DNA from 2 places in the Rhizobium sp. B21/90 genome. Region 1 is predicted to be linked to the other one. Evidence: predicted binding sites of a transcription regulator. Region 1 holds the regulator's gene; the other holds the start of a gene.
What was found. The regulator PhoB, encoded in region 1, activates phosphate uptake and scavenging genes when phosphate is short. The targets are predictions, from matches to a motif close to TGTCATNNANCTGTCAT.
Positions count from the first base shown of each region.

Region 2: the regulator PhoB is predicted to act here: its motif matches at 6,578-6,594, upstream of J5278_RS09725 (UDP-2,3-diacylglucosamine diphosphatase).

Region 1 covers NZ_CP072162.1:3,461,516-3,473,437, reverse strand. The annotation lists gene J5278_RS16820 (hypothetical protein) at 1-233, shown strand, start outside; gene ppk2 (polyphosphate kinase 2) at 250-1,131, opposite strand; gene phoR (phosphate regulon sensor histidine kinase PhoR) at 1,407-2,621, shown strand; gene phoU (phosphate signaling complex protein PhoU) at 2,823-3,536, shown strand; gene phoB (phosphate regulon transcriptional regulator PhoB) at 3,569-4,252, shown strand; gene J5278_RS16795 (AraC family transcriptional regulator) at 4,323-5,201, opposite strand; gene J5278_RS16790 (DUF2000 family protein) at 5,215-5,622, shown strand; gene J5278_RS16785 (GcrA family cell cycle regulator) at 5,699-6,226, opposite strand; gene J5278_RS16780 (aspartate aminotransferase family protein) at 6,663-7,862, shown strand; gene argF (ornithine carbamoyltransferase) at 7,932-8,849, shown strand; gene J5278_RS16770 (Hsp33 family molecular chaperone) at 8,920-9,912, shown strand; gene apaG (Co2+/Mg2+ efflux protein ApaG) at 9,941-10,333, opposite strand; gene J5278_RS16760 (O-succinylhomoserine sulfhydrylase) at 10,535-11,719, opposite strand; SAM riboswitch at 11,766-11,844, opposite strand.
Region 2 covers NZ_CP072162.1:2,042,691-2,054,612, reverse strand. The annotation lists gene J5278_RS09750 (MlaD family protein) at 1-1,237, opposite strand, end outside; gene J5278_RS09745 (ABC transporter ATP-binding protein) at 1,242-2,063, opposite strand; gene J5278_RS09740 (ABC transporter permease) at 2,110-3,270, opposite strand; gene dgcA (N-acetyl-D-Glu racemase DgcA) at 3,380-4,363, shown strand; gene J5278_RS09730 (MFS transporter) at 4,315-5,538, opposite strand; gene J5278_RS09725 (UDP-2,3-diacylglucosamine diphosphatase) at 5,646-6,512, opposite strand; gene J5278_RS09720 (NADP-dependent malic enzyme) at 6,748-9,060, shown strand; gene J5278_RS09715 (DUF2865 domain-containing protein) at 9,165-10,370, shown strand; gene bluB (5,6-dimethylbenzimidazole synthase) at 10,374-11,063, opposite strand; cobalamin riboswitch at 11,107-11,307, opposite strand; gene J5278_RS09705 (PD40 domain-containing protein) at 11,346-11,922, opposite strand, start outside.

The DNA.
Region 1 (11,922 bases):
ATGCACCGACACAGATTACCGTCGAATGCAGTTTCGGTACCTATGGCGGTTGCGGCCGGCACCGGTTCGATGTGACGCGCCAGAAGTCCGATGCGCTGTTCCAGCTGCGTTTCAACAAGCCGCTGCCGGCTGATGCTTCCGGCAATCTCGTATTCAATACGGATGTCGACGGCAAGTCGACCGGCGTCAATATCTACGCCATCCGCGTGCTTCCTGGAAACGAGGCGCCCTGAGGCGCACTCTTAGTCATCATTTGAGAAAACCCGGTCCCGAGCCGAGGATCTTCCCATCGATTTCGCCGATAGCGTCGTTATCCTTGCCGGGATAGTCCAGCGTCGAAAGTATGTGCCGGATCAGGTTGAGACGGGCGCGACGCTTGTCGTTGGCGTGGAGAACGGTCCACGGCGAATAGTCCGTGTGGGTTTCCTTCAGCATCCGGTCGCGCTTTTCGCTGTAGTCGTCCCACTTGTCGAGGGCGGCGATATCCATGGATGACAGCTTCCAGACCTTGCGCGGATCGTGGCGCCGGTCGTGAAAGCGTTTCAGCTGCATTTCCCGGCCGATGTCGAGGTAGAACTTGAAGAACATGATGCCCTCATGCTCGACGATTTTCTCCATCTGCGGCGCCTGGTGAAGGAACTGCTCGTACTGCTCCGGCGTGCAAAACCCCATCACCGGCTCGACCCCGGCGCGGTTGTACCAGGAGCGGTCGAACAGGACGAATTCGCCCGATGTCGGGAATTGGTCCACGTAACGCTGGAAATACCATTGTCCGGCTTCGCGGTCGTTCGGCTTGCTGAGTGCCACGACCCGCGCGAGGCGTGGGTTCATGTGGGCGGAGGTCGCAAAGATCGCACCGCCCTTGCCGGCAGCATCCCTGCCTTCGAAAATCGCCATGATCCGCTTGCCCGTCGCCTGCAGCCAGAACTGTACCTTCACGAGTTCGATCTGAAGCGCTTTCAGATCGTCCATGTATTCGCTGCTTTTCAGCTTTTTCTTATAAGGAAAGTGGCCGGACGACAGCGCCTTGTCTGCAACCCAGTCGGGCAGAACGGGGTCGTCGACGTCGAAGATACGCCGTTTGCCGTGCAGCCCCAGCTCGACCACACGGCTTTCGACTTCGTCTCCCATAGATCCTCCTCGGGCCCTTGGCCTGTATTTGCCATTAGGGGCTCAGTTTGTAAAAATTATAAACCGGCTCAGAAGACACATATTTACCGTGTCATTTCAAGCCTTCCGCCGACTATGACTGGCGAGGGAGCCCAACGGTTCCACGACTGTGGATAGTGCTGAAAACTTCTGTCATGAATTTGCTATATCAGTCCGAGTCTTAGACGTGTGGACGTAGAATCGGACCGGCGGCGTTGGAAGAGAATACATCAATTTTAAATCGGCTCGGGCAGCGCTTGAGGCAGGAAAGAGCGATCCTGATTCTGGCCGTGCTGGTTGCCTTGCTGGCCATGGCGGAGGGTACCGACGTGGTGGCCATCCTCGCCGTGCTGCTGGTCGTGGTTGCCGTTGCCCTGCTGCGCGCACCCCTGGTGGCGCGCAGGGCGCAGCCGGCGAAAGTCGAGCCGGCGCCGGTAGATCTGGCGGCAGTCCTGAGGCCGATGACCGCAGGCCTGGCTGGTCTCGACATGCCAGTTCTGGTGCTGGATCGCGAGGCGTCGGTGTTCTATCAGAACCCTGCTGCAGAGCGGGCGCTCGACCTGTTCCCGATTGGCGCCCACCTGTCGGCAAAGCTGCGCTCGCCCGGCATTCTCGACATGGTGCGGGAAACGATTGCCACCGGCGTGCCCAACCAGATCGAGCATTCCGAGCGTCTGCCGTCGGAGCGTGTCTTCATCGTGCGGATTGCGCCTGTCGAGCTGGCGCTCTCCGATCTCGGCAACCAGACATTCTTCCTGCTGTCGTTCCGCGATGTCTCGGAGTTGCGTCATATCGACCGCATGCGGTCGGATTTCGTCGCCAACGCCAGCCATGAGTTGCGCACGCCATTGGCCTCGCTGCGCGGCTTCATCGAGACCATCCAGGGGCCAGCGCGCAACGATCCCAAGGCGCAGGAGCGCTTTCTGGCGATCATGTTCGATCAGGCGACCCGCATGAGCCGGCTGGTCGACGATCTCCTGTCGCTGTCGCGGCTCGAGTTGAAGTCCCATCTGGCGCCGGACCAGAAGGTCGATCTCGTGCCGCTGCTTGGCCATGTGCGCGATGCGCTGGTGCCGCTGGCGATGGATCTCGATGTTACTATCAACCTGCATATGCCATCAGGCAAGGCGGAGGTGACCGGTGATCGCGACGAGCTGGTGCAGGTGTTCGAAAACCTGATCGAGAACGCCTGCAAGTACGGTCAGGAGGGCAAGCGCGTCGACGTGACGTTGCGCAACAAGCCCGGCGAGCCTGTGGAGGTCACCGTGTCCGATAGCGGCGGCGGCATTCCGGCCGAACACGTGCCGCGCCTGACCGAGCGGTTTTATCGCGTCAGCGTCGAAAACAGCCGGTCCAAGAAGGGCACAGGCCTCGGGCTCGCCATCGTCAAGCACATCCTAACCCGTCACCGGGCCAGGCTGATCGTCAAATCCGAAGTCGGCCGCGGCACGGATTTCACGGTACGCTTCTGAATAACCTGGTGGCGCTTTGTTCGGGGCTGTGAAAATTGAATTAATTCAATGATTTCGATTGTCATAATTGTTTCATTGGCCTGACATAAAAGGGCGAGCATTAGGCCGATATCAAAAAGGGCCTCGAAAAGGCGAAACGCGTTGCCGTCGCCGCGCCGAGCAGACCTACGTTCCGTGACGCCTTTCAATTGAGGATAGAAAATGGTTTCGACACACATTCATTCCGCCTACGACGAAGATTTGAAATTCCTGACGCGGCGCATCTCCGAGATGGGCGGCCTTGCCGAGCAGATGGTCGGTGAATCCGTCCGCGCGCTGGTCAATGGCGATGTCGGGCTGGCTCAGAAGGTCATCTCCGACGATACGATCCTCGATCATGCCGAGCGCGAAGTCGGCGACAAGGCGATCCTGACGATTGCCCGCCGCCAGCCGATGGCTGCTGACCTGCGCGAAATCATGGGCTCGATCCGGATCGCCGCCGATCTGGAACGCGTCGGCGACCTCGGCAAGAACACGGCCAAGCGCGTTATCGCCGTGCAGGGCACCGGCGTACCGCGCAGCCTGGCGCGCGGCATCGAGCATCTGTCCGAGCTGGCGCTCGTCCAGTTGAAGGAAGTTCTCGACGTCTACACGACCCGCTCGCCTGACAAGGCGGTCTCCATCCGCGAGCGCGACGAGGAAATCGACGCGATGTACACCTCGCTGTTCCGCGAGATGCTGACCTACATGATGGAAGATCCGCGCAACATCACCACCTGCACGCATCTGCTGTTCTGCGCCAAGAACATCGAGCGCATCGGCGACCACGCCACCAACATCGCCGAGACGATTTTCTACATGGCGACCGGTGCATTGCCCGAGGGCGACCGCCCGAAGGACGATACTGCCAACACCGTCGGCGCCATGACGGAATAGGCCTGAAGGGTTTTTGAAGGAGAGCGGGCCCCATGGTTCCGAGAGTTGCCGTCGTAGAAGATGAAGAAGCGCTGAGCGTGCTGCTGCGCTATAACCTTGAAGCAGAAGGTTTCGAAGTCGATACGATCCTGAGGGGCGATGAAGCCGAGATGCGCTTGCAGGAGCGCATTCCGGATCTCCTGATCCTCGACTGGATGCTGCCGGGTGTGTCCGGCATCGAACTTTGCCGCCGCCTGCGCATGAAGCCGGAGACCGAACGTCTGCCGATCATCATGCTGACGGCGCGTGGCGAAGAGAGCGAGCGCGTCCGGGGTCTTTCCACCGGCGCAGACGACTATGTCGTCAAGCCGTTCTCGACGCCGGAACTGATGGCCCGCGTCCGCGCCATGCTGCGCCGCGCCCGCCCGGAAGTGCTGTCCAGCGTGCTTCGCTGCGGCGACATCGAACTCGACCGCGAGACGCACCGGGTTCATCGCAAGAGCCGCGAGGTCCGCCTCGGCCCGACAGAATTCCGGCTGCTGGAATTCCTGATGGCATCGCCAAGCCGTGTGTTTTCCCGCTCGCAGCTGCTCGACGGCGTCTGGGGCCATGACATCTACGTCGACGAACGCACCGTCGACGTGCATGTCGGCCGACTGCGCAAGGCCCTGAACTTCTCCAACATGCAGGACGTCATCCGCACCGTGCGCGGCGCCGGCTATTCCATGGAAGTCTGAGGCTGGAGTGCAGGCGCCGATGATCTGGTGCCGGTGCCATCCAGTCAGTGCATTTAGCGGGCTGACACTACTAGGGTTGGCAATCATGCATTGCCAGCCATCTGCCCGGGGTCATACCGAAGGCGGCCCGGAAATGGCGGGTAAAATGTGCCTGATCGGCAAACCCCGCTTCTGCCGCGGCTCCGGCAAGGCCATAGCCGGCACCTAGCAGGCGCTTGGCTCGGTCAAGGCGGCGCATGACGAGATAACGGTGCGGACTGGTGCCGAAGGCTCGCCGGAACTGCCGCGACAGTTCGTAACGGTCCAGACCGCTGATCGCCTCCAACGTTTCGGAACTGACACCCTCCTCGCAATGTTCGGTCAAAAAATCACGCGCCAGCAGAACAGCTGGACGATCGATTCTCGTGGGTGCTTTCCTCGGGTCGTCGGCCTGTTGGAAGAGTCCCGCCGTCAGCCGCGCAACCGCGTCGTCCATCGCCAGATCGTTCGGCGCATGGTCGAGATCCGAAAGGACGTCCGCCAGCGCAGACAATAGGCCAGCGTCAGTCACGACGGGATCGCGGACGAACGGCAGGGCCCGATTGCCCGCCTCGAGGAGGCCGACCAGCGCGGGCGGCAAATAGAGCATCCGGTAAATCAGTCCGTCGTCGGTGCCTGCCGCGCCATCGTGGACTTCATCGGGATGCAGCACGATCACGTTGCCGGGACGGCTGAAGCGCTCCGCGCCGCGATAGCGGAACGTCTGGACACCACGGAGGGTCAGACCCAGTGCATATGTGTCATGTCGGTGCGGCGAAAAGCCGTTGCCGTGGAAGCGCGCTTCCATGCGCTCGATGCCGTGGCTGGAGGCGGCGATGCTCAATCCGTCGCGAAAACCGCTCTTGCACGAACGTTCAAGACCGAGGGCATGGGCAGGCGCTATTCGATCGGTTCTTTCGATGCCTTCCATGGAGTTCTTGTACATGTTCGATACCAAAATCGCGATTGTCATCCGCCATGACCTCGCTACCTGGCAGAAGCTCAACGTCACGGCCTTCCTTGTGAGCGGGATCACTGCCCAGTCGCCGGAAATCATCGGCGAAACATACCGGGATGCTCTCGGCCATGTCTACAATCCCATGAGCGTTCAGCCGATGGTCGTGCTTGTGGCGGATCAGGACGTGCTAAGGACTATCCACAAGCGCGCGCTGGAACGCCAGGCGCGAGTATCGGCCTATATCGAAGAAATGTTCGCGACAGGTCACGATGCCGCCAACCGGGCTGTATTCCTCGAGTTCGGTCCCGATACCGCCAGGCTGGTCGGCATGGCGCTGCGGGCCGAAAAGAAGATCGTGGACAAGATCGTCAAAGGTGCGAGTTTGCATCCCTGACACGTTTCTGGGCCATCAAAACCTGAAACGCAAAACGGGCCTCGCGGCCCGTTCTTTGTTGTCGTTTTTACCCGGCTTAGCGGGCGGCGCGGCGGCGCTCGTGAACTGGCTGGTACGCCAACTTCTGGTGGTATGTGCAGTAGGGAGACTGATCTGGCGATTCATGACCGCAGAAGTGAAAGTCGTCCTTCAGTGGGTCGCCGACCGGCCACTTGCAGGTGCGTTCCGTCAGGTCCGTCAGACCAATGCGGCGGGCGACCGGCGCGATGGCATTCGAGGATGGGCGGAACTGCACGGGTGCCGTTGCGTCTAGCTCGGCATCTTCCTTGACCATCGTTGCGCCTTCGGCACGAACCGTCGAGCGCGGAGCGGCAGGGCGGGCGCCAAAGGTAGTTGGCCGGGCCGGAGCGACGTTACGCTTGGTGGAGCGCGCCGTGGACGATGTGCCGCCGGCCTTTGCTCGGCCTGGCAGGCAAAGTCGATGCACCTTGCCGATGACAGCGTTACGGCTGACGCCGCCGAGCTGCGCCGCGATCTGGCTGGCGCTCAATCCTTCGGCCCATAATTTCGTGAGCCTTTCGACGCGCTCGTCCGTCCAATTCATGCTTGTCTCCGACTGCGTTCATGATGGCGGAATCCTTCGCCATTGCCTCGAATGCTATCGAGGCACAAAACGCTCTTAAATTGTGGTGACTAGGTCCGCCGCATTGCAGTCTAGTAATCAAGATTTAACCTAGTGTGAGGCTGACTCCGTGACAAGAGTCGCGGGAATCGCGGGGAATCGATTTCCAAGTTTTCCCCAACTTGCTGCCTACTGTGGTATTTCTGCAATAGCCTTAGTGCCCTTCTCCAGACCCTCACGATATGGCTTTTGCCGCAAGGTTAAAATCAACTATTCGTTGACTAATCCACTGTTTGTTGACATGGTTCCGCGGAACGACAATAGTGCCCAGGCCGCCGCAAGGCGGCATTTTTCATTGCCGACGGCGGCGTTGCAGGACAACAGCCGTCACGTCCTGATCGATCGAAGGAATTGCGCCATGGCCGAAGCCGCGCCACTCTACGACACCTATATGCGCGCGCCCCTGCGGTTCGAGCGAGGCGAGGGCGTATGGCTGATCACGGAAACGGGCGAGCGCTATCTGGACTTCGGCGCCGGCGTCGCCGTGTCGTCGCTCGGTCATGGACATCCGCACCTTGTCGAAGCGCTGAAGACGCAGGCTGAAAAAGTCTGGCACCTGTCGAACCTCTATGAGGTCCCGGGCCAGGAAATGCTTGCCAGGCGGCTGACCGACGCGACCTTCGCCGACAAGGTGTTTTTCACCAATTCCGGTGCCGAGGCGCTCGAATGCGCCATCAAGACGGCACGCCGCTACCAGTATTCGAAGGGCCATCCGGAAAAATTCCACATCATCACCTTCGAAGGCGCCTTCCACGGCCGGACCCTGGCGACGATCGCTGCCGGCGGCCAGGAAAAATACCTCGAAGGCTTCGGCCCGAAGGCCCCCGGCTTCGATCAGGTTCCGTTCGGCGACCTCGAGGCCGTCAAGGCGGCGATCTCGGATGCCACTGCAGCGATCCTCATCGAGCCGGTGCAGGGCGAGGGCGGCGTTCGCCCGGTTGCCAAGGAGTTCATGCGTTCGCTTCGCGAACTCTGCGACGAGCACGGCCTGCTGCTGATCCTCGACGAGGTCCAGTCCGGCGTCGGTCGCTCCGGCAAATTCTTCTCCCACGAATGGTCTGGCATCACGCCTGACATAATGGCCGTGGCGAAGGGCATCGGTGGCGGCTTTCCGCTCGGTGCGTGCCTCGCCACCGCAGAAGCCGCCTCCGGCATGAAGGCGGGATCCCACGGCTCGACCTATGGCGGCAATCCGCTGGCGATGGCCGTCGGCGGCGCGGTGCTGGACGTCATCCTGGCTGAAGGCTTCCTGCAGCATGTCAACGACGTCTCCCTGGTCTTCCGCCAAGGGCTGGCATCGCTCAAGGACCGTTATCCCGACATCATCGAAGAGGTGCGCGGCCAGGGGCTGCTGCTCGGTATCAAGGCGGCGATCCCGGCTGGCGAACTGCTGCATGCCATCCGTGCCGAACACCTGCTGGGGGTTCCCGCCGGCGACAACGTCATTCGCCTGCTGCCGCCTCTCATCGCCACTGCCGAAGACGCCCGCGAAGGTCTCGCCCGCATCGAGCGTGCCGCAGAAGCATTGCGCGCCCAGAAATCCCGCAAATCGGCTTGAATTCTACGTCCGTGGGTTCCGGGCTTCGTGCCCGCCACGGGCGTTTTCATTTTTGGAGCAAAGCTAGACATGGCCTCCCCGAAACACTTCCTCGACCTCTCGACTGTTGCGTCGGGCGACCTGCGCAAGATCCTCGACGACGCCATCCTTCGCAAGAAGGCGACCAAGGACGGCACTGCCGGCCGGCCGCTGGAAGGCAAGATGCTGGCGATGATCTTCGAAAAACCCTCGACCCGCACCCGCGTCTCCTTCGATGTCGGCATGCGCCAGCTCGGCGGCGAAACGCTGTTTCTGTCCGGCACCGAAATGCAGCTTGGCCGGGCCGAGACCATCGGCGACACCGCCAAGGTGCTGTCGCGCTATGTCGATGCCATCATGATCCGCACCACCCAGCATTCGCGCATGCTTGAGATGGCCGAGCACGCCACCGTGCCCGTCATCAACGCGCTCACGGACGATACCCATCCCTGCCAGGTGATGGCCGATATAATGACCTTCGAGGAGCATCGCGGCCCGATCAAGGGCAAGACGGTCGCCTGGACGGGCGATGGCAACAACGTGCTGCATTCGCTGATTGAGGGCTCGGCCCGGTTCGGCTATCGCATGAATATGGCGGTGCCCCTTGGCTCGGAGCCGAGCGATCACTATTTGAACTGGGCCCGCAATCAGGGCGCCGAAGTCATGCTCACCCATGAAGCCGAACGTGCGGTTAATGGCGCCGATTGCGTGGTGACCGATACCTGGGTTTCCATGAACCAGGAGCACCGGGCCCGTGGTCACAACGTCTTCCAGCCCTACCAGGTCAATGCCGCTCTGATGGCAGAGGCCGGAAAGGATGCGTTGTTCATGCATTGCCTGCCTGCCCATCGCGGCGAGGAGGTGACGGATGACGTGATCGACGGCCCGCAATCCGTTGTGTTCGACGAGGCGGAAAACCGTCTCCATGCGCAGAAGTCCATTCTTGCGTGGTGCCTGGGCGCGATCTGAGATCAACCAAGCCGCCGTTGCAAACGGTGGCTGCCGTGGCGCGATCCGCCCGGCAGCAAGGAGTAGACCCATGGCAGACAGTGCAGCAGCGCTGGGAGAGTTCGGTTATGCCGGCGACGATCACGTTGTGCCGTTCCAGGTGGAGAGCCTGGATGTGCGCGGCCGTGCCGTCCAGCTCGGCCCGATGCTCGACACCATCCTGGAGCGCCACCATTATCCGGCCCCCGTGGCCCGGCTGCTGGCCGAAACCATCGTGCTAACGGTGCTGCTCGGCACGTCGCTGAAGTTCGAGGGCAAGTTCACCGTGCAGACCAAGGGCGATGGCCCGGTCGACCTGCTGGTGGCCGATTTCTCGACGCCTGAAAATGTCCGCGCCTACGCCCGCTACGACGAGGAGGCATTGGCCGCAGCGGTCAAGGCCGGCCAGACCGAGCCGGAGCAGCTGCTCGGCAAGGGCATCCTCGCCTTCACCATCGACCAGGGGCAATATTCGCAGCCCTATCAGGGCATCGTGCCGCTCGACGGCTCGTCGCTGGAGGATATCGCCGGGGTCTATTTCCGCCAGTCGGAGCAGATCCCGACCCGCGTGCGCCTGGGTGCTGCCGAACTGTTCGACCGCGACGAGGCCGGCAAGCCGCGCCATCGCTGGCGGGCCGGCGGCGTCATTGCCCAGTTCCTGCCCGATGCACCGGAGCGCATGCGCCTGCCGGACCTGCATGGCGGCGACGGCGACGAGAACGCGGTCGACCACACCGACGACGATGCCTGGGCCGAGGCCCGTTCGCTGCTGGAAACGGTGGATGCCGACGAGCTGACCGATCCGCTGGTTGGCACCGAGCGGCTGCTTTACCGGCTGTTCCACGAACGCGGTGCGCGGGTCTACGCGCCTCAGGCGGTCTTCGATCGCTGCAGCTGCTCGCGCGACAAGATCAAGGGCGTGCTGCAGGGGTTCTCCGCCCAGGAAATGGCCGAGAGCGAGGAAGACGGGCTGATTTCGGTGACCTGCGAGTTCTGCTCGACCACCTACCGCTACGAGGCGGCCGAGATCCTGGCAAAGAGCTGAGTGATGCCGGCGCCGTCTTCGGACGGCGTCAGTTCAGCGTCCGCATCAGGCCCGGCGAATCCAGCGAGAAGGCGGGGATATCGACTTCGAACGTCTCGCCCTCGTCGTTCTCCATCGAGTAATGGCCGAACATCATGCCGGAGGGCGTGTCGAGCGGGCAGCCGGAGGAGTATTCGTAGGTGTCGCCCGGATTGAGCTGCGGCTGCTCTCCAACGACGCCGGGACCGGTGACTTCGTCGACCTGTCCGTTCTGGTCTGTGATGTGCCAGTAGCGCGTGATCAGCCGCACCGCAGTGGCCGAGTGGTTGGAAATGACGATCCGATAACCCCAGACATAGCGGCTGTCTTCCGGGTCGGATTGCTCCTCCAGATAGAACGGCTCGACGATCACTTCGATATCTCGTGTAAGGGCGCGGTACATCCCAGCCACCTTGAATGAATTTGGTTACGATATCCTATAGGCTTCAACCTCGGTCAAGGAAGCGAAGGTGAATATGTGCCCAAATGGGAAGGCTGATGCGGCCTTTTGAATATTAAGGGTAATATCTTCAGTTAATAGCTTTCGGCGCAATGCGCAGAAGGCGCTGCCCGCCTGGGCCGGGCAGCGTTGCAAGACATGCGATCAGGCCGATACCTTTGCCAGCGCCTGGGCAAAATCCTCGATCAGGTCGTCGGTGTCCTCGATGCCGGCCGAGAAGCGCACCGTGCCCGGCGAGATGCCGAGTTCGGCGCGAGCCTCGTCAGTGAGGTTCTTGTGGGTGGTGGTTGCCGGATGGGTGATCAGGCTCTTGGCATCGCCGAGATTGTTGGAGATCGTGATGATATCCAGCGCGTTCTGCAGCGCGAAGGCCGCCTCCTTGCCGCCCTTCAGCTCCAGGCAGACCAGCGTCGAGCCGCCGGTCATCTGCTTGGCAATGATATCGGCCTGCGGATGGTCCTTGCGACCGGGATAGATGACCTTGGCGACCTTGCTCTGGTCGGCGAGGAAGTCGGCGATACGGCTGGCATTTTCGGTCTGCTGCTTGACGCGCAGCGGCAGGGTCTCGATGCCCTTCAGCAGCGTCCAGGCGGTGAACGGCGACATGGCAGGGCCGGTGTGGCGGTAATAATCCTGCAGGTGCTCATCGACCCAGGCCTTGTCCGACAGGATGACGCCGCCGAGCGAGCGGCCCTGGCCGTCGATGTGCTTGGTGGCCGAGTAGACGACGATATGGGCACCGAGTTCCAACGGCTTCTGGAAAAGCGGTGTCGCAAAGACGTTGTCGACCACGACCTTGGCGCCGATCTGGTTGGCAAGCCTGGCGACGCCGGCAATGTCCACCACCTCGAGGGTTGGGTTTGTCGGGCTTTCCAGGAACAACACCTTGGTGTTCGGCCGGATGGCCTTTTCCCAGTTGGCGAGATCGCGACCGTCGACCAGCGTGCATTCGATGCCGTAGCGCGGCGCCAGCGTCTCGACGACCCAGCGGCAGGAGCCGAACAGCGCGCGGGCGGCCACGATATGGTCGCCGGCTTTCACCTGGCAGAGAATGGCGGCTGAAACGGCGGCCATGCCTGAAGCCGTCGAGCGTGCCTCCTCGGCACCTTCGAGCATGCACATGCGCTTTTCGAACATGTCGTTGGTCGGGCTGCCGTAGCGGGCGTAGATAAAGCCCTCGGTCTCGCCCTTGAAGCGGGCTTCGGCCGCTTCCGAGGTGTCGTAGACGAAGCCCTGTGTCAGATAGATTGCTTCGGATGTCTCGCCGAACTGCGAGCGCAGCGTGCCGCCGTGAACGAGTTGCGTTGCGGGGCGCCAAGTCTTGGTCATGCCATCACCACCTTCGTGATACAAAAAAACCGGTCGCACAAGCAGACCGGTTTTCAACCCGGTCTTTTTAGCTACTTATTTAACGTGGCTGCAAGCCGACCGGCCAAATCACCACGGGATAAGACTGCAATACTTCCGTTGGCCGCTTGCGTCAATTCCCTGCATTTGGTTTTGTCTGCGGCAAAACAAGGCCCGTATATGGT
Region 2 (11,922 bases), 1.4 Mb from region 1:
GCACGTCGTTCAGGCCACCGGCCGAAAAGCGCTGCAGGTTGTCGGCGATCGGTCCGATACGCGAGTTGATGCTGTCGGCAACCTTCTTGAACGATTCCAGCGTGTCACGTGCTTCCGTAAACAGCGACTGGGTGTTGTCGGTTCCCAGCAACGCATCGACTTTGATCAGAATTCCATCGACGCGGGTCGAAGCAGAGTTCAGCTTGTTGGCCATCTGCGACACATCCTGGATCGTCTGGCTGATTTCGGCCTGCTTGGCCGACACGCTGGCGGTGATATCGCGGATCGAGGCGACAGCAACGCGGGCATCCTTGGTCGCCTGCGAGATATCGTCTACCGAGCCCTTGATCTTCGAAGGATCGATCGAGGCCACCAGCTGGTCGACCTTGTCGAGCGTCAGCTGAGCCTTCTTGCCGAATTCGTTGTAGGTATCCGACGTTTCCTTGATGCTGGTGATCGTTGCCTTCAGGTTGCTGGATGCATCGGCGACGTTCGCTGTCAGCTTGTCCACGTTTTTCACGACGTCGTTGATGCTCTGGGCGTCGACCGCACGAACCAGCTTCTCGACGGCATCGAGCGTCGAATTGACCTTGCCGGAGACGCTGCTGAAGGTCTTGGCGAGTTCACCAGCACTGGCAAGAAACTGATCGATATTGCCGGCATTGTCCGCAAGCGCCTTGGAGAAGGTATTGGCGTTCTTGACGGTATCGGTGAGCGGCCCACGGGCATCCTTCACGAAGCCCTGGAAATCGCCAATAGTGTCGTTGGCGCGGTCCATGATCTTGTCGGCGGTCGCCAGCAGATTGGTAACGCTCGATTGGTCGGCGAGCAGAACGGCCCGCTTGCCGGTATCGAGCGAGCGCTTGAGGATGTTTTCGTCGCCGGTGCGACCGCCGGAGAGTTCGATATAGGCAGCACCCGTCAGGCCCTGGATTTCGAGAACGGCCTTGGTCGTCTCATAGACCGGCGCATCTGCCCGCACTTCGGTGAAGGCCAGCGAATAGCGCGGATCGTCGGCATCGATCGAAAGCGTCTTGACGCTGCCGACCTGGATACCGTTGAAGCGCACCGGCGAGCCGACGCTCAGGCCGTTGGCAGATCCCGGGATACGCACGATCAGCTCGGTCATCGTACCGCCACGGCCGTATTCGGCCATCCAGTAGACGAAGCCGAATGCGGCGGCGATGACCAGGACGGTGAAAATTCCGACGATCGTGTAGTTTGCTCTGGTTTCCATGATCTCAGTTCTTCTCGCGGCTCTGGTTGCCGGGTTCTGCAGTCTCTTCGTGGCGGACGACGGTACGAGCCCGTTTGCCGCGGAAATAGGATTTCACCCAAGGTTCGTCGCAGGCAAGCATGTCGTCAACAGTTCCCTCGATCAGGACACGCTTTTGTCCGAGCACGGCAATGCGGTCGCAGACGGAAAACAGGCTGTCGAGGTCGTGGGTGACCATGTAGACGGTAAGGCCGAGTGTATCGCGCAGCTTGGCGATCAGTTCGTCGAATTGGGCAGCGCCGATAGGGTCGAGGCCGGAGGTCGGCTCGTCGAGGAACACCAGATCCGGATCGAGCGCCAGCGCCCGTGCCAGCGCCGCGCGCTTGATCATGCCGCCCGACAGTTCCGACGGATATTTGTCAGCCGCATCCGAGGCGAGACCGGCAAGCCGGATCTTCATATGCGCAAGCTCGTCCATCATCGAAACCGGCAGGTCGAGATATTCGCGCATTGGCACCTGGATGTTTTCCTTCACCGTCAGTGATGAAAACAGCGCACCTTGCTGGAAAAGCACGCCGAGACGCATGTCGAGCTTGTTGCGGTTCGATTCGTCGAGCGAATCGTAGTCTGTACCGAGAATTTTGATCGTCCCGGCGCTGCGCGGCAGAAGCCGCAGCACGGTGCGCATCAGCACCGACTTGCCGGCACCGGAGGGACCGACGAAGCCGAGGATTTCCCCGCGATAGATGTCGAGATCGAGCTTGTCGAGCACGATTTTCGGGCCGAAGTTCACCGTGACGCCACGCGCCGACAGCACGACGTCGCGGCCATCCGCGGCGCGTTCCATCTGTGTGTCATCCCGGTCTGGCTGAGGCGCGTCCAAATGCTGGTCCTTAAAAATCGATTGCGGCGTAGAAGATGGCAAACACACCGTCCATCATGATGACGACGAAGATCGACTTCACCACGGAAGATGTCACGTGCTGACCCAGAGACTCGGCGCTGCCGCCGACCTTCAGGCCTTCGACTGCGGCGACGATACCGATCACCAGCGCCATGAAAGGCGCCTTGATCATACCCGATATCACCGTCGATACGCTGATTGCCTCGTGCAGACGGGCAATGAAGGTCGCAAAAGTGATGCCCGAATAGGTGTAGGTGACGGTCGCGGCACCCAGCAGCGATGCAAAGTTGGCCAAGACCGTCAGCAGCGGCAGGGCGATGGTCAGCGCCACCAGCCGCGGAAAAATCAGCACGCCGATCGGGTTCAGGCCCATGACCTTCAGCGCGTCGACTTCTTCGCGCATCTTCATCGAGCCGATTTCGGCCGTGATCGCACTGCCCGAACGGCCGGCGATCATGATGGCGGTCAGCAGCACACCGATTTCACGCAGCTGCAGGATGCCGACCAGATCGACCACGAAAACTTCGGCGCCGAAATAGCGCAGCTGGAAGGCGCTCTGCTGGGCGATGATGGCGCCAATGAGGTAGGACATCACCAGGATGATCGGCACGGCGCGAACGCCCATGTGATCGAGCTGGTTGACGATGGATGCCGGAGAAACACCGCTGCCGCGACCGAGCTTCAGCTGCGCACCGCGCACGGCCGAGCCCAGGATGTACATCGCAGCCACGAAGAAGCTGCCGAGCTCGGCGACTTTCTCACCCATCGGCGAGAAAATCCGGTCGAGCAGCGGCACTTTCGGCTTTTCCTGGGCCGCGATCTCGCTTGCATCCTCGTCGAAGGATTTCAGCAGTTCGTCGATGTGGTCGTTCGATCCTTCGATCGTGACGGTCGCATCGTGCGATTCCTGGCTGAGCTTCAGCCTGCGGATCAGCAGCACGCCCGCAGTATCGACATCAGACAGGCCGGTCAGGTCGATGACGACGTCACCGCCGCTCGTGCGCTTGGAAAGGTCGTCTATTCGTCGCAGCACGCCGTGAATGCTGGCGCTGCGCCAATTGCCTGCAAGCCGGTAACGATGACCGGAACCATCGGCCTCATCGTCGATCGTCGGCGCATCCGGTATGTTTTCAGCTACGCTCAAACTCATGCGTCTTTCAGATTGGCGGCATCATGCCGACTCAGCGATGTATCGCATCCCGCTCATTACGCGACTATACAGAAACGATCTACAGTCTCGTGCCGCAGAAAGAGCAGATATGTCACGCCTTCTCAATGTCCAAATGAATTCCTGGCCGATCGCCGGCACATTCACAATTTCGCGTGGCAGTAAGACCACAGCGGAGGTCGTCACATGCAACATTAGCGAGAGCGAATGGCAGGGAAGTGGCGAATGCGTGCCGTATCGGCGCTACGGCGAGACAATCGAAAGTGTCATTTCGGAGATCGAGTCGGTCCGGACTGCCGTCGAATCAGGCATGACTCGCGAAGAGTTGGCGGTCGCCATGAAGCCCGGCGCTGCCCGAAACGCCGTCGACTGCGCGCTCTGGGATCTCGAGGCAAAGCGCTCCGGTATATCGGTGGCGCGGACCATTGGCCTCTTGACGATGGAGCCTCGCACGACCGCCTTTACGATTTCGCTGGGCGAGCCCGAGGTCATGGCGGCAGCAGCCGGCGCACAGGCGCACCGCACCCTGCTGAAAGTCAAGATCGGCACCTCCGACGACGAAAGCCGTATCCGCGCGGTACGCATGGCAGCGCCGCAATCGGCGATCATCCTCGATGCGAATGAAGGATGGACGGAAGACAATCTTGCCCGCCACCTCGAGATCTCCGCCGAAGCAGGGATTGCCCTGGTCGAGCAGCCCCTGCCCGCCGGCAACGACAGGCTGCTGGCAACTATCAGAAGGCCCGTCCCCGTCTGCGCCGACGAAAGCGTCCATCACACCGGCGATCTCGAAAGCCTCCGCGACCGCTACGACGCCATCAACATCAAGCTCGACAAGACAGGCGGGCTGACGGAGGCCCTCCGCATGAAGGCAGATGGCGAACGGCTCGGCTTCCGGATCATGGTCGGCTGCATGGTCGGCACCTCGCTGGCGATGGCACCGGCGCTGATGCTGGCCCAGGACGCGGCCTTCGTCGATCTCGACGGACCGCTGCTGCTTTCCCGCGACCGCGAACCCGGATTGCGCTACGAGGGGTCGCTGGTCTTTCCACCGCTCTCGGAATTGTGGGGCTGAAGGCGCGAGGCGACGACGATCATGGCGAGCCCGGCAGCGGCGATCAGCGCCATCAGGTAGAAACCCGACGTGCCAAGCCAGCCGTAGACATAGCCGGAGGCGATGGTCGCGATGCCGAGGCACATGCCGTTATAGAAGAAGTAGACGCCCTGGGCCGACGCCTCCTGCGTTTCCTGCACCGTCGCCACGATGCGGCGCTGCACCCCGATATGGACGCAGGCATAGGTGAAGGCGTGAAAGCACTGCAGCACGAAGTGGCCGGCAAAGCCGAGGTCCATCGGAAAGACGATCCACCGGCAGACGCACATCGCAGCGCCGAAGCGCATCAGGGTCCAGGCGCTGAACCGGCGCCCCAACCGCTTGGAGAGGAAGAAGATCGTCACCTCGGCCGCCACCCCGGCGCTCCAGAGTATCCCCACCTGCGTGCCGGAAAAGCCGATCTGGTGCCAGTAGATCGAAGCGAATGTGTAGAACAGCGCATGGCTTGCCTGCTGGACCGAAACGCCGATCATGGTCAACAGCAGGCGCGGATTACTGAGCGCATTGCCGATGGGCGGCGCCTTGATGTCGAGCGGCAGGCCGCGCCGCCGCGTCGGCCCGATCCGGGGACAATAGAGCGCCATCGCAGTCGTCAGGATGAAGCCGATAACCATCAGCGGCAGAACCATCCTGCCGCCGAACGCGCCGATCACCTGGCCGCCAATCAGCGTCGAGACAATGAAGGCTATCGATCCCCACACCCGGGTCGAGCCGTAGTCGATCCCCCAGCGCCGGACACCGGAGATGGTAATCGACTCGACCACCGGCAGGTATGGCGCATAGGTGGCGCCCTGCAGCGCATAGACCAACAGGACGGTCGCGAAGTCGTCGGTCCAGAACAGCGCGATAGCGGTCAACAGAGACAGGCCTCCCGACCAGAGAAGCACGGTCGCCCGCTCCCGCATCCTGTCGGCAAACAGCGCCACGACAGGCGCCACCAGCACACGCACGACCATCGGCAGGGCGAGAATGATGCCGATCTGCTGGTCGTTGAACTTCAGGGTCGCGAGGAACACAGGAAAGAACGGCAGGGCGATGCCGTTGACGATCAGCGGGGCACAATAGGACAGGGCGCTGCGCAGCCGGAAATAGGCAGGAGCCTCCCTGCCCGTCGAAGTCATCGTTGCGGGAATCATGACAATGCCTGATTTGGAAACGCTGATTCCCTACCACGCATTCGCCATCGCGCCTACGGCGCCTTCAGGTCGGTGGGAAATTCAAGGCGCTGGAAGGCCTTGTCCGCTCACTCGGCAGCGGTCATACCGGACGCCGCCTTTGCTTCGGCCATCATCAGCGCAAGGTCCATGGCCGGGCGCGACGGCAGGCGATCCTGGCGGCTCTCGGCCACGGCAGTAGCAGGCTTCGCGTCGAGGATCTGGCGCCAGGTGATCAGTTCGAAGCTTCCATCCTCATGCTCGGCAATCGCCGTACAGCTTTCAACCCAGTCGCCGGTGTTGATGTAGCGCAGGCCATCGATGTCCTCGATGACGGCATGGTGGATATGGCCACAAATGACCCCGTCGGCATGGTTGCGCTTGGCCTCTTCGGCCACCACGCGCTGGAACTCGCCGATGAAGTTGACCGCATGCTTGACCTGCTGCTTGGCCCAGGCTGAGAACGACCAGTAAGGCATGCCGAGCCGGCAACGAATGCTGGCGAGCGCGATATTCAACACAATGGCGACGTCGTAGGCCCAGTCGCCGAGATAAGCGAGCAGCCGGGCGTTGCGCACCACGACATCGAACTCGTCGCCGTGCAGCACGAGATATGTCTTGCCGTCGGCAGTGGTGTGGATCGCCCGTTCGGCGACCTCGATACCGCCGAAATGGTTGCCCGGGAAATCGCGCAGGAATTCGTCGTGATTACCGGGGATGTAGACGATGCGCGTGCCCTTGCGCGCCTTGCGCAGGATCTTCTGGACGACATCGTTGCAATCCTGCGGCCAGTACCAGCTGCGCTTCAGCCGCCAGCCGTCGATGATGTCGCCGACGAGGTACAGGGTATCGGCTTCGTGATAGCGCAGGAAGTCGAGAAGATAGTCCGCCTTGGCGGCCTTCGATCCCAGATGAACGTCGGAAATGAACAGGGTTCGGAAGTGTCGAGTGTCCATCAATGTCTCCACGAACGTAATGCCCGTGCCCCAATCTTCGCTGTGCCCGGAATAATCAGACTCGTGTTTCAGGAAGATGACATCACATCCAATTCGAGCGCGAAGATGGCGTAGCTTACCCTGCCGCGCATCGGCAAAATCTTGCCGCCCTGCCACAATTCCGTACTGTGCACCCCCGAGGATTGTTGTATGCAGTGACGTGAAATCGTTAGACGAATGGTAATGGAGAAGCGTGATGGACCCGCAGGATGCATCGAAGGCACAGAAGAACATGACCAGCGGTGACCTCGACGAACAGGCGCTTTTCTTCCACCGCTATCCCCGTCCGGGCAAGCTGGAGATCCAGGCGACCAAGCCGCTCGGTAACCAGCGCGACCTGGCGCTCGCCTATTCGCCGGGCGTTGCCGCTCCCTGTCTCGCCATCCGCGACAACCCTGAAATGGCTGCCGAATATACATCGCGCGCCAATCTCGTGGCCGTCATATCGAACGGCACGGCCGTGCTTGGCCTTGGCAATATCGGTCCGCTGGCCTCAAAGCCGGTGATGGAAGGCAAGGCCGTACTGTTCAAGAAGTTCGCCGGCATCGACGTCTTCGATATCGAGATCGAGGCACCGACCGTCGACGAGATGGTCTCGACGATCTCGGCACTGGAGCCGACCTTCGGCGGCATCAATCTCGAGGACATCAAGGCGCCCGAGTGCTTCGACGTCGAGCGCCGCCTGCGCGAGATGATGAAGATCCCGGTCTTCCACGACGACCAGCACGGCACTGCGATCATCGTCGCCGCCGCCATCCTGAACGGCCTGGAACTGGCCGGCAAGACGATAGAGAACGTCAAGATCGTCGCATCCGGTGCAGGCGCTGCCGCCCTCGCCTGTCTCAACCTTCTCGTCATCCTCGGCGCCAAGCGCGAAAACATCTGGGTCCACGATATCGAGGGCCTGGTCTACACCGACCGCAACGTGCTGATGGACGAGTGGAAATCCGTCTATGCCCAGCCGAGCGACAAGCGGACGCTGGCCGAATCGATCGGCGGCGCCGATGTGTTCCTCGGCCTGTCGGCCGCTGGCGTGCTGAAGCCGGAACTGCTGGTGCAGATGGCCGAAAAGCCGCTGATCATGGCGCTCGCCAATCCCAACCCCGAAATCATGCCGGAACTCGCCCGCGCCGCCCGGCCTGACGCGATGATCTGCACCGGGCGCTCGGATTTCCCGAACCAGGTCAACAACGTCCTCTGCTTCCCCTACATCTTCCGCGGCGCGCTGGATTGCGGCGCGACGACGATCAACGAGGAAATGAAGATGGCGGCGGTGCGCGCCATCGCAGCCCTTGCCCGCGAAGCCCCCTCGGATGTTGCCGCCCGCGCCTATACCGGCGAAACGCCGATCTTCGGCCCGGAATACCTGATCCCCTCGCCCTTCGACCCGCGCCTGATCCTGCGCATCGCTCCGGCCGTCGCCAAGGCTGCGGAAGAGAGCGGCGTGGCGCTTCGCCCGATCACTGATTTCGACGCCTATCTCGATACGCTCAACCGCTTCGTCTTCCGCTCCGGCTTCGTCATGAAGCCGATCTTTGCAGCTGCCAAGCTCGCTCAGCCGAAGCGCGTCGTGTTTTCCGAAGGCGAAGACGAACGCGTGCTGCGCGCCGCCCAGGTGCTGCTCGAGGAAAACACGGCCGTGCCGATCCTCATCGGCCGCCCCAGCGTCATCGAGACACGCCTGAAGCGCTACGGCCTGAAAATCCGCCCGCACACCGATTTCGAAGTCATCAACCCGGAAGACGATCCGCGCTTCCGCGATTACGCCGACCTCTATTTCTCGCTTGTCGGCCGCAGCGGCGTCATCCCGGAGGCAGCCCGCACAATCGTCCGCACCAACACCACCGTCATCGGCGCACTGGCGCTGAAGCGTGGCGACGCCGATGCACTGATCTGCGGCCTCGAAGGCCGCTACGAGCGGCACCTGCGCGTTGTCCGCCAGATTATCGGCAAGCGCGCCAATGTCCGCGACTTCTCGGCCATGAGCCTGCTGATCTCGCAACGCGGCAACACGTTCTACACGGACACCTACGTCAACTTTAATCCGACGGCCGAAGAGATTGCCGAATCGACAGTGCTGGCAGCGGAGGAAATCCGCCGCTTCGGGATCACGCCACGCGCCGCCCTTGTCTCGCATTCGAACTTCGGCTCGCGCGAATCGGAGAGCGCCACGAAGATGCGCAATGCCCTCAGGCTCATCCGGCTTGCAGCCCCCGATCTAGAGGTCGATGGCGAAATGCACGGCGACAGCGCGATTTCCGAGCATCTGCGCCGCCGCGTCATGCCGGATAGCACGCTGACCGACGAGGCCAACCTGCTGGTGTTCCCGAACCTCGATGCGGCCAACATCACGCTTGGCGTTGTCAAGGAGATGATCGACGGGCTGCATGTCGGCCCAATCCTGCTCGGAACGGCCCTGCCGGCCCATATCCTGTCGCCCTCGGTCACCTCCCGTGGCGTCGTCAACATGGCAGCCGTGGCCGTGGTCGAGGCATCGCAGCCCGGCTGATACTGACGGGACCGCCGGGCATCATCCCGGCGGTCGACCACCTGCTGCCGAGCGCAGGGCTGGCGCAAGTCTGTGGGCGCCATATATCTTGCGCGTGATAATGGATGAACTGCAACTTCGCCCCGGCTGAGGCGGACACCATCCGAACGGAGCAGGCCAAAGGCGTGACAGTGGGCTGGAAACATTCATTTTGGGCGCTTGCCGCATCCTTGGCGATGGCAGCGCCACTGGCTGCCCAGACGAACGCAATCTGCGACGACCTGCGCGGCCAGATGGCCAATCTCAGCGAAACCGTCGGCACCAACCGCCAGCTCCGGCAATACCGCACCGCCATCGCCCAGCAGATATCCGAGTTGCGCCAAGTCGAGAACGACCTTGAGGACAACGAGTGCTCGTCCGGCAGCATGGTGATCATAAACGGTGACGACGACGGCACCTGCGCGCGGATCGAGGATACCCTGCAGCGCATGCAGGAGAACCTGCAGTATCTCGTTGCCAAGCGCGACCAGATCCAGCGCGGAGACGTTTCGGAAGGACCCACGCGCAACCAGCTTTCCGCAGCGCTGCGCGCCAACGGCTGCGAAGATCAGGATAGCGGCGATACCATCATCACCAACCGCCCGGCCCCGCAGGCAGGCATCGAGCCCAGCTACCCCGCAACCCCAGGGGCAACGACGCTGGACAGCAGCGGCGGTCCATCCGGCAACGAACCGGCACCGCAATCGCCGATCCAGAGCTACGCCTTCGGTCAATCCTATGGCGGCGGCAATGTCCGCACGGTCTGTGTGCGCACTTGCGATGGCGGTTTCTTTCCGATGACCCAGAATGCATCGCCCGGCGATTTCCAGCGGGATGGCGAAACCTGCGCGAGGATGTGCCCGGGCGTAAAGACCGAGTTGTTCTTCCACCGCCTGCCCGATCAGGAAACATCGGCGATGGTCTCCGCCTCGTCGGGCACCCCCTACAGCGCCATGCCCTACGCCTTCGCCTTCCGCAAACGGCCGCCGAACGAAAAGACCAGCTGCACCTGCAATCTGCCGGCCTATTACGAGGAAATGCGAAGGCAGAACGCACTGACAAAGCCGCCAGCCGCAGGCACGCAGCAAGGCTCGATCACGACGATCATTCCAAAAGAGTCGCCGCCGGCCGTGCCGACCGCACCCGCAAAGGGCGATGCGCCGCCGGTGGAACGGCCGTACGATCCGTCAGCCGGCAATGTCCGCCAGGTCGGCCCGGCATTCCTGCAGCCCGACCAGCGCAAACTAGACCTCACCCGTCCGGCCGTACCCGGCGAGCAGCCCCAGCAATAGGCCTCAGCCCTGCGGCCGGCCCCAGCCATTCTCGAACACCAGATCCTCCAGCGGCAATCGCTGCCGCCAGCCTTTGACGGCGAGTTCCGGTTCGCCATAGAGCTCGTCTACGAACCCCAGGCAGAGCCAGGCGATCATCTCGATCCGCTCCGGTATGCCGAGCAGCGCCCGGATATCGGCGTCGTGAAAAATGCTGACCCAGCCGACGCCCACACCCTCGGCGCGCGCCGCAAGCCAGAGATTCTGCACGGCGCAGACTGTCGAATAGGCATCCATGCGCGGATTGTGGGTGCGGCCGAGCACGACGGGCCCGGCACGATCCGGATCGCAGGTGATGCAGATGCTGAGCGGCGCCTTGCGGATCCCCTCGAGCTTCAGCGACCGGTAACTCTCGCGGCGGGCACCCTCGAACTGCAGCGCTGCCTCACCATTGGCGCGCTCGAAGGCTTCGAAAGCCTTCTCGCGGATACCGGCGTCGCGCACGAGAATGAAATTCCAGGGCTGCATGAAGCCAACCGAAGGCGCGTGATGGGCAGCGCCCAGCAGCCTTGCGATCAGGTCGTCCGGCAGCGGCTGCGGCAGGAACTGGTCCCGCACGTCCCTGCGCGTTTCGATCGCATGGTAGATGGCGTCGCGCTCGGCGACGGAAAAGGCTTGTGCGCGGACGAGATCGTCCCTGCAGTCAGGTCGCATCGTTTATATCCCCAACAATGCCAACCGCCCGCCGTCCTCGCGGGATCAGTCTATCTTATCAGGCCGGTCTTCTGGCTCGGCTTCATCTGGCGATGCTGCCTTCCCGGTCGAAACCAGTGGCATATCGGAGAACTGACCGTTCCCCCTGCATCGCCATCCGCCTTACAGCGTTGGGCACGCGCCGGATTTACACCGGCTTCCCGATTCTCCCGCCTGGGCGGGCACCTGATGAAGGAGATATGCGCGATCCGGCTAGCGATGGCAAGCGGATCGCAGGCCTGCTCAGCGCTCCGGTTCGTACCGGACAAAGGCGAACTCCTCGCCATCGGGTGACCAACTCGGTACGTTGATTGTCCCCTGGCCCCCGAACAGCTCGAACAACGTCGTGATGTTGCCGCCATCCATGTCCATCAGGCGCAGGCGGACGTCGAGATCGCGCGGATGATCGAAGACGTCGCCGTCGTAGGAGAGCAGCACGACCTTGTCGCCCTTCGGCGATGGATGGGGAAACCAGTTGCCGAACTCGTCGTCGGTCACCTGCTGCAGGTCGCGACCGTCAGGCCGGATCCGCCAGATCTGCATACGGCCCGTCCGGCTGGAGTTGAAATAGATCCACGCGCCATCGGCCGACCAGTCCGGCCCGTCGTTGCGGCCCTCGCCATGGGTCAGCCGCGTCTCCGCACCGCCCTCGACCGAGATCGTGTAGATGTCGAAGAGATCGCCGCGAATGCCGCAGTAGCTGACATGCTTTCCGTCGGGCGACCAGCCGTGCCAGTAGGACGGCAGGTTTGCCGTCACCTGCCTGGGAACGCCGCCTTCCGCCGGTACGAGATAGATGCAGGACTTGCCGTACTGGACC